One region of the Streptomyces sp. NPDC051822 genome, then DNA from elsewhere that is predicted to be linked to it. Evidence: riboswitches for the same ligand, from Rfam matches in the RefSeq annotation. Region 1 holds a riboswitch; the other holds the start of a gene.

Region 1 (6,958 bases):
CACTGCGAGGTGGAGACCACCTGCCTCGGCCAGGTCGAGTCCACCGCCGCGGTCCTGCTCGCCGCCGGCACTCCAGGGAGGCGCCTGATGCTCGCGGGCGCGCGAGCCACCCTCCGGCAGCCCGCCGTGGAGGAGCCGCTGCGGGGGCAGCTCAGCGACCTCGACATCCACGCGGGCGAACTGCTCCGGCAACGCTCGCTGATGGCCGGGATGCTCGCCGAGCACACGGGACAGGACCGGGAGCGGATCGACGCCGACCTCGACCGTCTCACCGTCCTCGACGCGTCGGCGGCGGTCGCGTACGGCCTGGTCGACCACGTCGTCACCAGCAGGCGGGCGGCCGCCGCCGGCGACACGGCGCGGTGAGGCGGCCGTGGTCCCGGAACTGCCGCCCCTGCCCGCCCTGACGCGGGCCGAGGGTGAACTCGTCGACGCGTACCTCGAAGTCGCCGACCTCCTCGGGAAGATCAATCCATCCAGAGGTACGCATACCTATGGAGCGCTGCGAGCGGCACAAGCCCTGGTGGGAAGGGCGGAGGCGCTGCGTGAGGCCCTGACGCTCATGCATATGCGGGGCGAGCACGAGGTCCACGCGGACACATTGGCGCGCGCCCTGCGGGTGTTGGACGGAGAGCGGAGGACCGGCCGCGTCACTGTCCGCGACGCGCAGGCGAGTTGACATTCCGGCGCGTCGTGTCGAGGGCCGTACGGCCGACGCGCACCGCAGAATCGCTCCCCCGTTCGGCGTAGTCGACGAGTCGACATATGTGCCGGGTGACTTGCACATCACGTGCACGCATCTGGCCGAACGGGGCGTTCCACCCCTGGTGCGGGGCTCGTCGGCCAAACCTCCGACGATCACGAAACCATCCTGTCCACCCGTATGGATCAGTCGTGAGGAGCCTCACATATCGCCGTTTCAGCTCGGATTTCGACCTCTGTGTGGGTCAAGATCCCTGTCGACGACAAGCCCCCGCCACCGCGGCGGGGCGGTCCGGGCGGACGCCGAGTCCTGCCGCTGTCCCGGACGTCTGGTCGACAGGAGTGGATCGGCAGGAGTGGAGGACCCGATTTTTACGGGGCGTACGCGCTGTTCCGGCAGCGGGGCCGTCCCTTGGGGTGAAGCCGCGTCAGCGGCCGGGCATCTTCGCCAGCCCGAACCCGACAGGTCATCCTTCGCAGGCGGCTGACGAAGGGTTGCGCATGACCGCGCAGATGCACGTCCCGTCCCTGCTGTCCCGGGCCGGAGCCGTCTCGGCTCTCACCCTCGCCGCCGTCGGCGGCACGCTGCTCGCACCAGGTGCGGCATCGGAGGCCCAGGCAGCCACCACGCACGCGAACAAGGCACTGAGCGTCGCCGCGTCCAAGAAGGGAGCCCCGTACCGGTACGGGAGCACCGGACCCACCAGGTTCGACTGCTCCGGGCTGACGCTCTACGCGTACAAGAAGGCGGGCAAGTCGCTGCCCCGCACCGCGCAGCAGCAGTACAACACCACCCGGCACATCTCCGCCTCCAGCAGGCAGCAGGGGGACCTGGTCTTCTTCCACTCCGGCGGGAGGGTGTACCACGTGGGCATCTACGCCGGCAGCGGCAAGATCTGGCACTCGCCCAAGACGGGCTCCTGGGTGAAGCTCGACAAGATCTGGTCGTCGAAGGTCTACTACGGCCGCGTCCGGTGATCCGGCGCCGATAGCGGTCCGTTCGTGAGGGGTGCGATGGCGCCGCCGTACCCCCTCGCCCGCCGTACCCCCTCGCCCGGAGGACCCGCACGCACCCGGAACTCCCGCGCTCACCGGGAAGACCCGTATACGAAAACCCCGTCAACACCTCGCGACGGGTGACACGGTCCACGGGACGGTGATCCAGACCGTCTTGCCGCCGTCCTCGGTCGGTGTGACCGAGAGCCGGCCGCCCGCCTCCGCCGCGAGCACACGGATGATGACCAGGCCCCGGCCGTTGTCCTGCTGGACCGCCGCCGGAAGCCGCCTGGGCCGGCGGGGGTGGCTGTCGGTGACGCCGATGTGGAGCCGTTCCTCGCGCTCCAGGCGGATCTCGACCGTGAAGGTCGGCGACTGGCCGAGGGTGTGCAGAACGGCGTTGGTGGCGAGTTCGGAGACGATCACGCGGACCGAGTCAGCGAGGTCCGCGGCGCCGTCGAGGCCCCAGCCGGTGAGGACGTCCGCGACGTACCTCCGGGCCGTGGGGACCGAGGCGGGGTCGCTCGGCAGCGTGACGGATGCTTCCTGGTGATCTGCCATGGCGACGCTGTCCCTTTCCCGCCGGGGCCGCTGCCCCGGATCGCGCTTCGCGTCAGAGTGCCACCGATCGTGCCGCGCCGGGCCGCGTTCCACCAAGATATGTCCCCATCTGTCGCCCGAAGCGGTGAACTCTGCTGCCTCGGAACGCTTTTGGGCCCTCCCCCGGATCGCCCGCCGTCACGCCTCCGGGACCGCGGGCGCCGTGCGCAGGATCGTCGCCACCGCGCGCTCGATCTGCGCGTCCGTCAGATCGGCGCGGGCCGTGAGGCGCAGGCGCGAGATGCCGTCGGGTACGGACGGAGGACGGAAGCAGCCGACGACCAGGCCCTGTGCGCGGCAGTCCGCCGCCCAGCGCAGCGCCGCCTCCGGGGAGGGGGCGCGCACCGAGACGACGGCCGCGTCGGGCCGGGCCGCGGTGAGGCCCTCCTCCGTGAGCAGCCGGTACAGCGTGGTGGCGACGGTACGGGCCCGCCCGGCGAGGCCCGGCTCCGCGCCGAGCAGCCGGAGGCCGGCGAGCGCGCCGCCCGCGGCGGCCGGGGCGAGCCCGGTGTCGAAGATGAAGGTGCGGGCCGTGTTCACCAGGTGCTCGATCACCCGGGCCGGGCCGAGGACGGCACCGCCCTGGCTGCCGAGCGACTTGGAGAGGGTCAGGGTGGCGACGACGTCCTCGTCGCCCGCGAGCCCGGCCTCGTACAGGGCGCCCCTGCCCCCTTCGCCGAGGACGCCGAGGCCGTGGGCGTCGTCCACCACGAGCCCCGCCCCGTGCTCGCGGCAGGCCGCGGCGAGCCGCGTCAGCGGGGCCTTGTCGCCGTCGACGGAGAAGACGGAGTCGCTGACCACCAGGGCCCGCCGCCCCGGGTGCGCGTCCAGGGACTTGGCGACGGCCTCGGGATCGGTGTGCGGGACGACGGCCGTCTCGGCGCGTGCGAGGCGGCAGCCGTCGACGATCGAGGCGTGGTTGGAGGCGTCGGACACGATCAGGGAGTCCCGGCCGCCGAGGGCGGTCAGGGCGGCCAGGTTGGCGGTGTAGCCGGAGGAGAAGACGAGGGCCGCCTCGAAACCGCAGAAGTCGGCGAGTTCGCGCTCCAGGCGGGTGTGCAGCCGGGTGGTGCCGGTGACGAGCCGCGAGCCGGTCGAGCCGGCGCCCCAGCGCCTGGCCGCCTCAGCCGCGGCCTCGGTGACCTCGGTCCTGCGGGTGAGGCCGAGGTAGTCGTTGCTCGCCAGGTCGAGGAGGTCGGATTCGGCCGCCCGGGGCCGCAGCGTACGGACGAGACCGGCATCCGCCCGGCGGCGCGCCTCGGCGTCGGTCCAGTCGAACGCGGTACGGCGCGGGCCCGCGGCCCGTGCGTCGTCGGCCTGTGGCATGCGGCGATCCTTTTGTAGGCAGCGCACAGACCCTAACCGCAGGATGCCGTGGCCGGGATGTGGTCATCCACACACCTCGTTCGGGGGCGTTTGTTCGGATCCTCCTTGGCCCGGGGGTGGGCGGTAGGCAAGGATCAGCCCTTATGGACCTGCTGAACACGCTGGTGGAGAAGGGGCTGCGGCGCGAGCTGCCGACCCGTGAAGAAGCGCTCGCCGTCCTGGCGACCTCCGACGACGAACTGCTCGATGTGGTGGCGGCGGCCGGCAAGGTGCGCCGGCAGTGGTTCGGGCGCCGGGTGAAGCTCAACTACCTGGTGAACCTGAAGTCCGGCCTGTGCCCCGAGGACTGCTCCTACTGTTCGCAGCGGCTCGGCTCCAAGGCCGAGATCCTCAAGTACACGTGGCTGAAGCCGGACGAGGCGTCCCAGGCCGCCGCGGCGGGTGTCGCCGGCGGCGCCAAGCGGGTCTGCCTGGTGGCGAGCGGCCGCGGTCCGACGGACCGGGACGTCGAGCGGGTCGGCAGGACCATCGAGGCGATCAAGGAGCAGAACGAGGGCGTCGAGGTGTGCGCCTGCCTCGGTCTGCTCTCGGACGGCCAGGCGGAGCGGCTGAAGGACGCCGGCGCCGACGCGTACAACCACAACCTGAACACGTCCGAGGCGACGTACGGCGGCATCACCAAGACCCACACCTACGCGGACCGCGTGGACACCGTGCAGAAGGCGCACGCCGCCGGTCTGTCGGCCTGCTCGGGTCTGATCGCGGGCATGGGCGAGAGCGACGAGGACCTCGTCGACGTCGTGTACGCGCTGCGCGAGCTGGACTCCGACTCCGTGCCGGTCAACTTCCTCATCCCCTTCGAGGGGACGCCGCTCGCCAAGGAGTGGAACCTGACCCCGCAGCGCTGTCTGCGGATCCTCGCGATGGTGCGGTTCGTCTGCCCCGACGTCGAGGTACGGATCGCGGGCGGCCGTGAGGTGCACCTGCGCTCGATGCAGCCGCTGGCGCTCAACATCGCGAACTCGATCTTCCTCGGCGACTACCTGACGAGCGAGGGCCAGGCCGGCCAGGCCGACCTGGACATGATCGCGGACGCGGGCTTCGATGTGGAGGGCGCGGGCACGACCACGCTGCCGAAGCACCGCGCGGACGCCCTCGCGGCGGGGGCCGGGGGTTGCGGTTCCAAGGCGTCGGCCGGCTGCGGCTCGCACGACGCGGAGGAGGGCGCGGGCTGCGGCTCGCACTCCGGCGGCGGGTGCGGTCCCTGCGGCGGGCACGCCGAGACCGCGTCCACCGCGTCCGTGTCCACCGAGACCGCGTCCACCGCGTCCGTGTCCACCGGGGCGGCGGAGAGCGCGGCGGCCGCGAACGGTGCCAGGACCGACCTGGTCGCGGTGCGTCGCCGCGGCGCCGGTACGGACCTCGCCCCGAACGCGTGACGGCTGTGAGCAACGACGAACTCATCGCCCTGGACCGGGCGCACGTCTGGCACCCGTACGGCCCGATGCCGGGACGTACGGACCCGCTGGTCGTGGCGTCCGCGTCCGGGGTACGCCTCCGGCTCGCCGAACCCTCCGAGGGCCGGGACGAGTTGGTCGACGGCATGTCCTCCTGGTGGTCGGCCGTCCACGGCTACAACCACCCGGTGCTCAACGCGGCGGTCCGCGACCAGCTGGAGCGCATGAGCCACGTCATGTTCGGCGGGCTCACGCACGAGCCGGCCGTGCGGCTCGCCGCCCGGCTCGTCGAGATCACCCCCGAGCCGCTGCGGCACGTCTTCCTCAGCGACTCGGGCTCCGTGTCCGTCGAGGTCGCGGTCAAGATGTGCCTGCAGTACTGGCGTTCGCTCGGCCGCCCCGAGAAGCGGCGGCTGCTCACCTGGCGCGGCGGCTACCACGGGGACACCTGGCAGCCGATGGCCGTGTGCGACCCGGACGGCGGGATGCACGAGCTGTGGACGGGGGTGCTCCAGCGGCAGGTGTTCGTGGACGCCCCGCCCGCGGCGTACGAGGAGTCGTACGCCGAGCTGCTTCGGACCGAGATCGGTAAGCACGCGCACGAAGTGGCCGCGGTGATCGTGGAGCCGGTGGTGCAGGGCGCGGGCGGGATGCGCTTCCACGACCCGGAGTACCTGCGGGTGCTGCGGGAGGCCTGCGACGCGCACGACGTCCTGCTCGTCCTCGACGAGATCGCCACCGGCTTCGGCCGGACGGGCACGCTGTTCGCCGCCGACCAGGTGGGGATCTCCCCCGATGTGATGTGCCTGGGCAAGGCCCTGACGGGCGGCTACCTGTCCATGGCGGCGACGCTCTGCACGAGCCGCGTCGCCGACGGGATCTCGCGTGGCGAGGTCCCCGTGCTGGCGCACGGGCCGACCTTCATGGGCAACCCGCTGGCGTCGGCGGTGGCCCTCGCCTCGATCGACCTGCTGCTCTCCCAGGACTGGCAGGTCCAGGTCAAGCGGATCGAGGCCGGCCTGCGGGCGGGCCTCGCGCCCGCCGCCGAGCTGCCGGGGGTCCGCGAGGTGCGGGTGCTCGGCGCGATCGGGGTCGTCCAGCTCGACCACGAGGTCGACATGGCCGCGGCGACGCGCGCGGCGGTCCGGGAAGGCGTGTGGCTGCGCCCGTTCCGGGACCTGATCTACACGATGCCGCCGTACGTGTCGGGCGACGAGGACGTGGCCCGGATCTGCGCCGCGGTACGCGCGGCGGCAGCGGCAGGATGATCATGTGAACGGAAGGACGGGCAGGTCAGTGGGAATCGTCGTCGTCAGCGGGACCGGCACGGAGATCGGCAAGACGGTGGTGACGGCGGCGGTGGCCGCCGTGGCCACCGCCGCGCACCGGTCGGTCGCCGTCCTGAAACCCGCGCAGACGGGTATCGGTCCCGACGAGCGCGGCGACGCGGACGAGGTCGTGCGGCTCTCGGGCGCCGTGGCCTCCACCGAGCTGGGCCGTTTCCCGGAGCCGCTGGCTCCGGGGACGGCCGCCCGGCGGGCCGGGCTCGCCCCGGTCGGGGCCCTGGAGGTCGCCGAGGCCGCCCGGAAGCTGGCTGCCTCGCACGACCTGGTCCTCGTGGAGGGCGCGGGCGGTCTGCTCGTCCGCTTCGACGCGGAGGGCGGCACGCTCGCGGACGCGGCCGCGCTGCTCGGAGCACCGGTCCTGGTGGTGGCCCCGGCCGGGCTCGGGACGCTCAACTCGACGGCCCTGACGGCCGAGGCGCTGCGGGCCCGCGGGATCGAGCAGCTGGGTGTCGTGGTCGGCAGCTGGCCGGCGGCGCCGGACCTGGCGGCGCGCTGCAATCTGGCCGATCTGCCGGAGGCGGCGGGCGCGCC
Region 2 (6,958 bases), on a different contig from region 1:
GCTGGTCACCGGTGAGGAGCGGCGGGTCTGGTGGGAGCGGGCGGTCGAGGCCTTCCCCGACTACGCCGACTACCAGCGCAGAACCGACCGGGACATCCCCGTCTTCGTCGCCGAGCCGATCGGCTGAGCGGGTCCGCCGGGAGCCGGGGGCCGGGCCGTACGCGTCCCCGCCCGCGTCAGGCCCACTCCCACCAGGACCACCGCCATGCCCGCCACGACCCGTAGGGTCAGCGGCTCGTCGAGGACGACGGCGCCCAGGGTCACGGACACCACCGGCAGCAGGTAGCTGACGGTGGCGGCGGCGGTCGGGCCCTCGTCCGCGATCATCCGGTAGTTCAGGTGGAAGGTGAGCCCGGTGGCGAGGACGCCGAGGACTGCGACCGCGGCCACGCCCGCCCAGGTCACCGCCGGCGTTCCGCCGGCCGCCAGGGCGGGTGTGCTGAGGCCGGTCGCCGTCATGAGCTGGGCGGCGGAGAGCGCCAGCGGCGCGGTGCCCCGGCCGGTGAGCCGGCGGGCCATGTACGCGAAGGCCACGGCGTAGCTCACCGAGGCGCCGAGGAGCGCGAGGGCGCCCCGGCTCATCAGTCCTGAGCCGTGGCTCCAGGGCGCGAAGATCAGCAAGACTCCGGCGAAGCCGAGCGCGAGGCCGGCCGACCGGGTGGCGCGCAGGGGGCGTTCCGAGCCCAGGGCCAGGCCGATGAGGAGCGACCAGAGCGGGGTGGTGGCGTTGAGGACGCCCGCCACTCCGCTGTCGACGGTCTGCTCCCCGATCGAGAAGAGCAGGAACGGCAGCGCGTTGCAGAGGAACGCGGCGACGACGAGCCGCCCCCAGGTCGTCCGGTCCCGTGGCAGCCGCTGTCCCGCCCCGTAGGCGAGCGCGAGGAGCACCGCGGCGCCGAGCAGGCAGCGGATGAAGGTGATCGCGCCCGGGGTGAGGCCTTCGTTGAGGCAGATCTTGATCCAGAGGAAGCCGGAGCCCCAGAGCAGGGCGAGGACCCCCATGCGTATCGCCGATGTCATGTCCTCACGGTCTCCCGGGCCCATCCGACAGGACAAGCGATGATTCATGGAGCCGGCGTTAAGCTCTGCTACATGCTGGACGTGAGACGCATGCAGGTGCTCCGGGCCGTCGTCACCAGCGGCTCCGTCACCGCCGCCGCCGCGAACCTCGGGTACACCCCCTCCGCCGTCAGTCAGCAGATCGGCGTACTGGAGAAGGAGGCAGGCATCACGCTGCTCGAACGGTTCGGCCGGGGCGTGCGGCCGACCGCCGCCGGGCGGCTGCTCACGGAGCACGCCGCCGTCATCGGGCGGCAGGTCGCCGAGGCCGAGACCGCCCTCGCAGATCTGCGGGCGGGCCGCACCGGGCGGATCTCGGTCCGCTACTTCGCCACCGCGGGCGCCGATCTCGTCGCTCCCGCCCTGGCGCGTTTCCGCACCGAACACCCGGGCGTCCGCGTCGATCTGAGGATCGCCGACGGTGCTCCCGACCCGGAGACCGACCTCACCCTGGTCGTACGGCCCCGGGGCGGCGGCCCGGCCGTGCCGGGCGAGGGTCTCCGGCTGGTCCATCTGCTCGACGATCCCTATCGCGCCGTGCTGCCCAAGGGCCATCCGCTCGCCGACCGCCGTACCGCCGTCGAGCTGGCCGAGCTCGCCGCCGAGCCGTGGGTCGGCAGCGAGCGTCCCGGTCCGTGCCTGGACGTGGTGACGGATGCCTGCGCGGCGGCCGGATTCACCCCGGACATCGCGGTGGAGTGCGAGGAGTACGCCACCGCGCAGGGCTTCGTCGCGGCCGGTCTCGGCGTCAGTCTCATCCCGCTGACGGGCCTCGGCAGCCGCCACCCGAACGTGGTCGTCCGGAAGGTCCGCGGTCCGGAGCCGGTGCGTTCGATCCATGCCGCGGTACGGGAGTCCTCGCTGACCCTGCCGGCCGTGCGGGGTCTCCTGACGGCGCTCCAGGAAGCGTGAGGTGACAGCGAGGAGCAGACCTTTGCTCCATTGGTCTTCGGTCAGACCAATTTTCACCGCCGAGAGCATGGTTCTTGGGTGTTAATCCAGTAATTACCGCACGGCTGTATACCTTTAAGGTCGCCTCCCTCATCATGTCTCCGATGTGCCGCCCGGGCACACCGCGACAGGAGAGGCGGAGCATGATTCCCATCAGCCGCAGAGGATTCGTCGGCATCGGCGCGGGGCTCGTGGCCGGCGCGACGATGCCGATCGCCCGTGCGTCCGCCGCCGCGAGGGCGGCCACCGGCACGCTCGCCGACGTCCGGCACGTGGTGATCCTCATGCAGGAGAACCGCAGTTTCGACCACTACTTCGGCACCCTGCGCGGTGTCCGGGGCTTCGGCGACCGCGCGGCGGGGAACCTGCCCGGCGGCTGGGGCATGTTCAACCAGCCGAACTGGGGCGGCCGTCAGTACCCCTGGAAGCTCAGCGACACCCCGCCCGCAGGCGGGGTGGACGGCGACACCCTCGCCCAGTGCACCGGCGACCTGCCGCACAGCTGGACCTCGCAGCACGCCGCCTGGAACAAGGGCCGCATGGACAACTGGGTCACGGGCGTGGGCAACACCCGGACGCTCGGCCACCTCGACCGCGAGGACGTCCCCTTCCATCACGCGCTCGCCGACCACTACACGGTCTGCGACGCGTACTTCTGCTCGGCGCTCAGTGCCACCGGTCCGAACCGCACGTTCCTGTGGAGCGGCAGGATCGACGGCTCGAGCAAGGACGGCGGCGAGGAGTCGGGGCTGGCCTGGGAGACGTACGCCGAGGCGCTCCAGCGCGCCGGGGTGAGCTGGAAGGTCTACCAGAACGCCCAGGACAACTACGGCGACAACGGTCTCGCGTACTTCAAGAAGTTCACCGACGCGCGTCCCGGCGACCCGCTGTACGACCGGGGCATGGACTCGGTCCCCAAGGTGACCGGCTCGACGCCCGACGACATCGCGGCGGCGATCCGCGCCGACGTCGTGGCGGGCACGCTGCCGCAGGTGTCGTGGGTGGTGGCGAGCGAGGCGTTCTCGGAGCACCCGTACGCCCCGCCGGGGGACGGCGCGCACTTCGTCGACCTCGTGTACCGGGCGCTGGCCGCCGACGCCGAGGTCTTCGACTCGACCGTGCTGTTCCTCAACTACGACGAGAACGACGGCTTCTTCGACCACGTCCCGCCGCCCGTCGCTCCTCCGGGAACCCCAGGCGAGTATCTGGACGGCATACCGATCGGGCTGGGCTTCCGCGTCCCCATGATCGTCATGTCTCCGTGGACCCGGGGCGGCTGGGTGAGCTCCGAGGTCTTCGACCACACCTCCGTGCTGCGCTTCATGGAGAGCTGGACGACGGCCCTCGGCACACCCGCCACCTGCCCGAACATCAGCGCCTGGCGGCGGAAGGTGACGGGTGATCTGACCGGGGTCTTCGACTTCGCCCACCCGGTGTACGGAGTGCCGGCCGGCCTTCCCTCCACCGCGAAGGTGATCGGTCAGTCCACCTGCGCCCCGCTGCCCAACCCCGCCCCGCAGAACAACGCCCTGCCCGCGCAGGAGCCCGGCACCCGGCCGGCGCGCGCCCTGCCGTACCAGGTGAACGGCAACCTCGACCGGTTCGAGTTCGGGGCCGCCGGCAAGATCCTGGCCTGGTTCTCGATGACGAACCAGGGGGCGGAGGCGAAGCGGGCGGCGCACTTCACCATCCACCCGCACCAGCACCGCGACACGGCGGCCTGGCAGTACACCGTCGAGGCGGGCAGCACGGCCTCCGACTACTTCAACATCGGGCTCGGGTCGGGATCCGGGAAGTACGACATCTCGATGATGGGCCCCAACCGCTTCCTGCGGCGCTTCACCGGTGACGCCTCCAGGGCGGGCAGGTCCGTGGAGGTCGCGGCCCGGTTCGCGCCCGAGGCGGGGACCGGCCGGACGGCCCTGTGGTTCAGGATGAGCAACGCCTCGGCCGGCCCCGTGACCTTCACGATCCGCTCGAACGCCTACCGTACGGACGGCCCGTGGACGTACACGGTGCCGGCGAACTCCACGCGCGAGGACTTCTTCAACGCGGTGGCCTACCAGCACGGCTGGTACGACTTCACGATCGTCGCGGACATCGACGGGACCTGGTCGCGGCGGTACACGGGCCACATCGAGACCGGGAGCGCGAGCATCACGGGCTGAGCCCGCGGCGGGGTGCCGGGCGGCGGGGCTTCCGGCCGTCGCCCGGCCCGTACGGGGTGCGGTCAGCGGCCGGCGTGCGCCGCGCGGTGGATCGTGGCGTCGAGGAGCGCCACCGCGTCGGCGGCCGTGCGGCCGGGTGCCCGGTTCCACGGCCCGATCAGGTCCTGCCAGCCCCGCGATCTGAGTTCGGCCATGATCCAGGCCGCCGACTCGTTCATCGTCGTCGCGCTGCCGTAGCCGAGACGGTGAGCGGCGAGGAGCGCGCCGCAGACGCACCGGGCCCCGCGGGCGTCCCGCAGCCTGTACGGGGCGTTCTGCCAGCCCCACTCCGTCAGGACGAGGCGGGCGTAGCCGAGGTGGACCGAGGGGCGCAGCTCGGACCGGCCGACCCGACGCCAGGCGTGCAGCCGGTCGGGCAGTACGGCTCCGAGCCGGCCGGGGAGGCGGCGCTCGGCGGGAGGGGGCGGCGGCAGCGCCAGGAGCGCGTCGGCGACGAGCCGGTCCACCGGCACGGTGAGCAGGTCGCGCCAGCTCTCCGTTGCCGTCGCGGGTTCGTCGGGGGGCGCAGGGAGCGGTTCCCCGGTGGTCAAGACCGTGACGATCCGCTGCCAGGTCGCGCTCTCGTAGAGGGCGGCGGCCTCGCGGTCGAGGGTGTCGGGGTCGAGCAGGGGGACGGCAGGCGGCATCCGGGGGCTCCTCGGTCGGGTTTCTCCATCCTTCACAAGGAATGTCGGCTTTGCGACTTTTGCCCTTGAGTGCCCACTCGGACGACAGTGCTCTTATCGCCCACTTCCCCATAAACAGAATTACGGCGCATATTCGGACATTGAACGCCTGGTGATGCGACTCACGTTCCCGGAAAGGCAGCGGCGCCGCGGGTGCCCGCAGGCCGTACCGGACAAGGAAGTTCGACCGGCCCGAGACGGCCCCGATCTTGAATTCCGTGAATTCCGTGATCCATTTATCGGGTTCCGACTTCCACTCCCCTTGTTCTCTGTCGCATTACTGGCCTACGGTCACCTCCATTCGAGCGGATCGCCGAATCCTGCCACCGCTCGTGACACCTCCCTTTTCACCCGACGGCAGGAGCGGGGGACCCACGAAAACGCCGGTCCGGACCTCCGGAGCGGCTCGGGGTGAAGCCGCGTGCGCGCGGCCGGACACCTCCAGTCCGAACCCGACAGCTCACCCCGAAGGCGCCGGAGAGGAAATCCGTCATGCCCGCACACGGTAAGCACCGCCGCCCCCGACGCCACCCCGTCTCCCGGGGACTCGCCCTGGTCGGCACGGGTGGGGCCGCTCTCGCCCTCCCGCTGATCGCCCCCGCCGCGGCCGGCGCCGCGCCCGTTTCCGGAGCCCCGGAGATCAGCAGGTCCGCCGTCGCTCCCGCCGCGGCGCTCGCCCCGGCGGCAGCGCCCAAGGCGCCCGCCGCAGCACGTACCTACACCGTCGTCAGCGGTGACTCGCTTTCCCTGATCGCCCAGAAGAAGGGAATTCAGGGCGGCTGGAAGAGCCTTTACAGGACCAACAGGAGCACGGTGGGTGACAATCCGTCACTTATTCACCCGGGTCTTGAACTGACGATCGGTCGGGATTCCGCGAAGGCCGCCCCTGCCAAGGCGAAGGCCACCCCCACCAAGACGAAGAAGGCCGGTACGGCCGATCGGGCGAGCCGCTCCGAGCGCAGGGCTGCCGCCCCGGCCGCCGCCGGCACGGGCGCCTCCGCCGCGGCCGCTCCCGCCGCCGCTCCCGTCCAGGCCGCCCCGGTCGCCGCCACCCAGTACGCGAACAACCTCGACGGCTGGATCCGGGAGTCGCTGGACATCATGGCCCGGCACGGCATCCCCGGTTCCTACGACGGAATCCTCCGCAACGTCATGCGCGAGTCGTCCGGCAACCCGCAGGCCATCAACAACTGGGACTCCAACGCGGCCAAGGGCACCCCCTCGAAGGGGCTGCTCCAGGTGATCCAGCCGACCTTCGACGCCTACCACGTGCCGGGCACGTCCACGGACCTGTACGACCCGGTCGCCAACATCACCGCCGCCTGCAACTACGCGGCCGACCGCTACGGCTCCATCGACAACGTCAACGGCGCCTACTGATCCCTGAAGTGCCCGGTGAACCAGGAGGTGGCGAGCTCCGCCACCTCCTCGAGGGCGCCCGGTTCCTCGAAGAGGTGGGTGGCGCCCTCCACGACGGCCAGCCGGTGCTCGCAGCGCAGCCGGGAGCCGGCCCGCCGGTTGAGGTCCAGGACCAGGGCGTCCCTGCCTCCCACGACGAGGAGCGTGGGCGCCCGCACCCCGGCGAGCCGGTCGCCCGCGAGGTCAGGCCGGCCACCGCGTGAGACGACGGCGGCCACGGGCGACCCGGGGTCGCCCGCCGCCCACAGCGCGGCGGCCGCCCCCGTGCTCGCGCCGAAGTAGCCGAGCGGGAGGCCGTCGCTCTCGGGCCGCCCGGCGAGCCAGTCCGTGGCTCCGGCGAGCCGCCCCGCGAGCAGCGGGGTGTCGAAGACGTGTGCCCGGTCGGCCGCCTCGGTCTCGGTGAGCAGGTCGAAGAGCAGGGTGCCGAGACCCGCCCGGTTGAGTTCCGACGCGACCGCCCTGTTGCGGGGGCTGTGCCGGCTGCTGCCGCTGCCATGGGCGAACAGGACGATGCCGACGGCCCCCTCGGGCACCGCGAGCCGCCCCGCCAGGACGGCCCCGGTGGCGGGGATCCGTACGTCCGACTCGTGGACGACCGGGCCGTGGGCCGCGCGGTTCCTGTCCAGGCAGGCGACC

The links. Region 1 has a riboswitch for cyclic di-AMP ahead of ACIA8N_RS30285 (C40 family peptidase). Riboswitches for the same ligand answer to the same signal wherever they lie in the genome.
Region 2: it holds a riboswitch for cyclic di-AMP, as region 1 does, so the genes downstream of both, ACIA8N_RS27820 (LysM peptidoglycan-binding domain-containing protein) here and ACIA8N_RS30285 (C40 family peptidase) in region 1, are expected to answer to the same signal.

The regions. Positions count from the first base shown of each region.
Region 1 covers NZ_JBITBZ010000012.1:129,946-136,903, reverse strand. The annotation lists gene ACIA8N_RS30295 (ATP-dependent Clp protease proteolytic subunit) at 1-366, shown strand, start outside; gene ACIA8N_RS30290 (hypothetical protein) at 374-679, shown strand; cyclic di-AMP (ydaO/yuaA leader) riboswitch at 1,070-1,201, shown strand; gene ACIA8N_RS30285 (C40 family peptidase) at 1,204-1,680, shown strand; gene ACIA8N_RS30280 (ATP-binding protein) at 1,822-2,259, opposite strand; gene ACIA8N_RS30275 (8-amino-7-oxononanoate synthase) at 2,437-3,624, opposite strand; gene bioB (biotin synthase BioB) at 3,768-5,063, shown strand; gene ACIA8N_RS30265 (adenosylmethionine--8-amino-7-oxononanoate transaminase) at 5,069-6,349, shown strand; gene bioD (dethiobiotin synthase) at 6,378-6,958, shown strand, end outside.
Region 2 covers NZ_JBITBZ010000010.1:226,649-233,606, reverse strand. The annotation lists gene ACIA8N_RS27845 (nitroreductase family deazaflavin-dependent oxidoreductase) at 1-127, shown strand, start outside; gene ACIA8N_RS27840 (DMT family transporter) at 70-1,020, opposite strand; gene ACIA8N_RS27835 (LysR substrate-binding domain-containing protein) at 1,093-1,971, shown strand; gene ACIA8N_RS27830 (phosphocholine-specific phospholipase C) at 2,154-4,178, shown strand; gene ACIA8N_RS27825 (hypothetical protein) at 4,241-4,864, opposite strand; cyclic di-AMP (ydaO/yuaA leader) riboswitch at 5,205-5,390, shown strand; gene ACIA8N_RS27820 (LysM peptidoglycan-binding domain-containing protein) at 5,396-6,283, shown strand; gene ACIA8N_RS27815 (phosphoribosyltransferase family protein) at 6,277-6,958, opposite strand, start outside.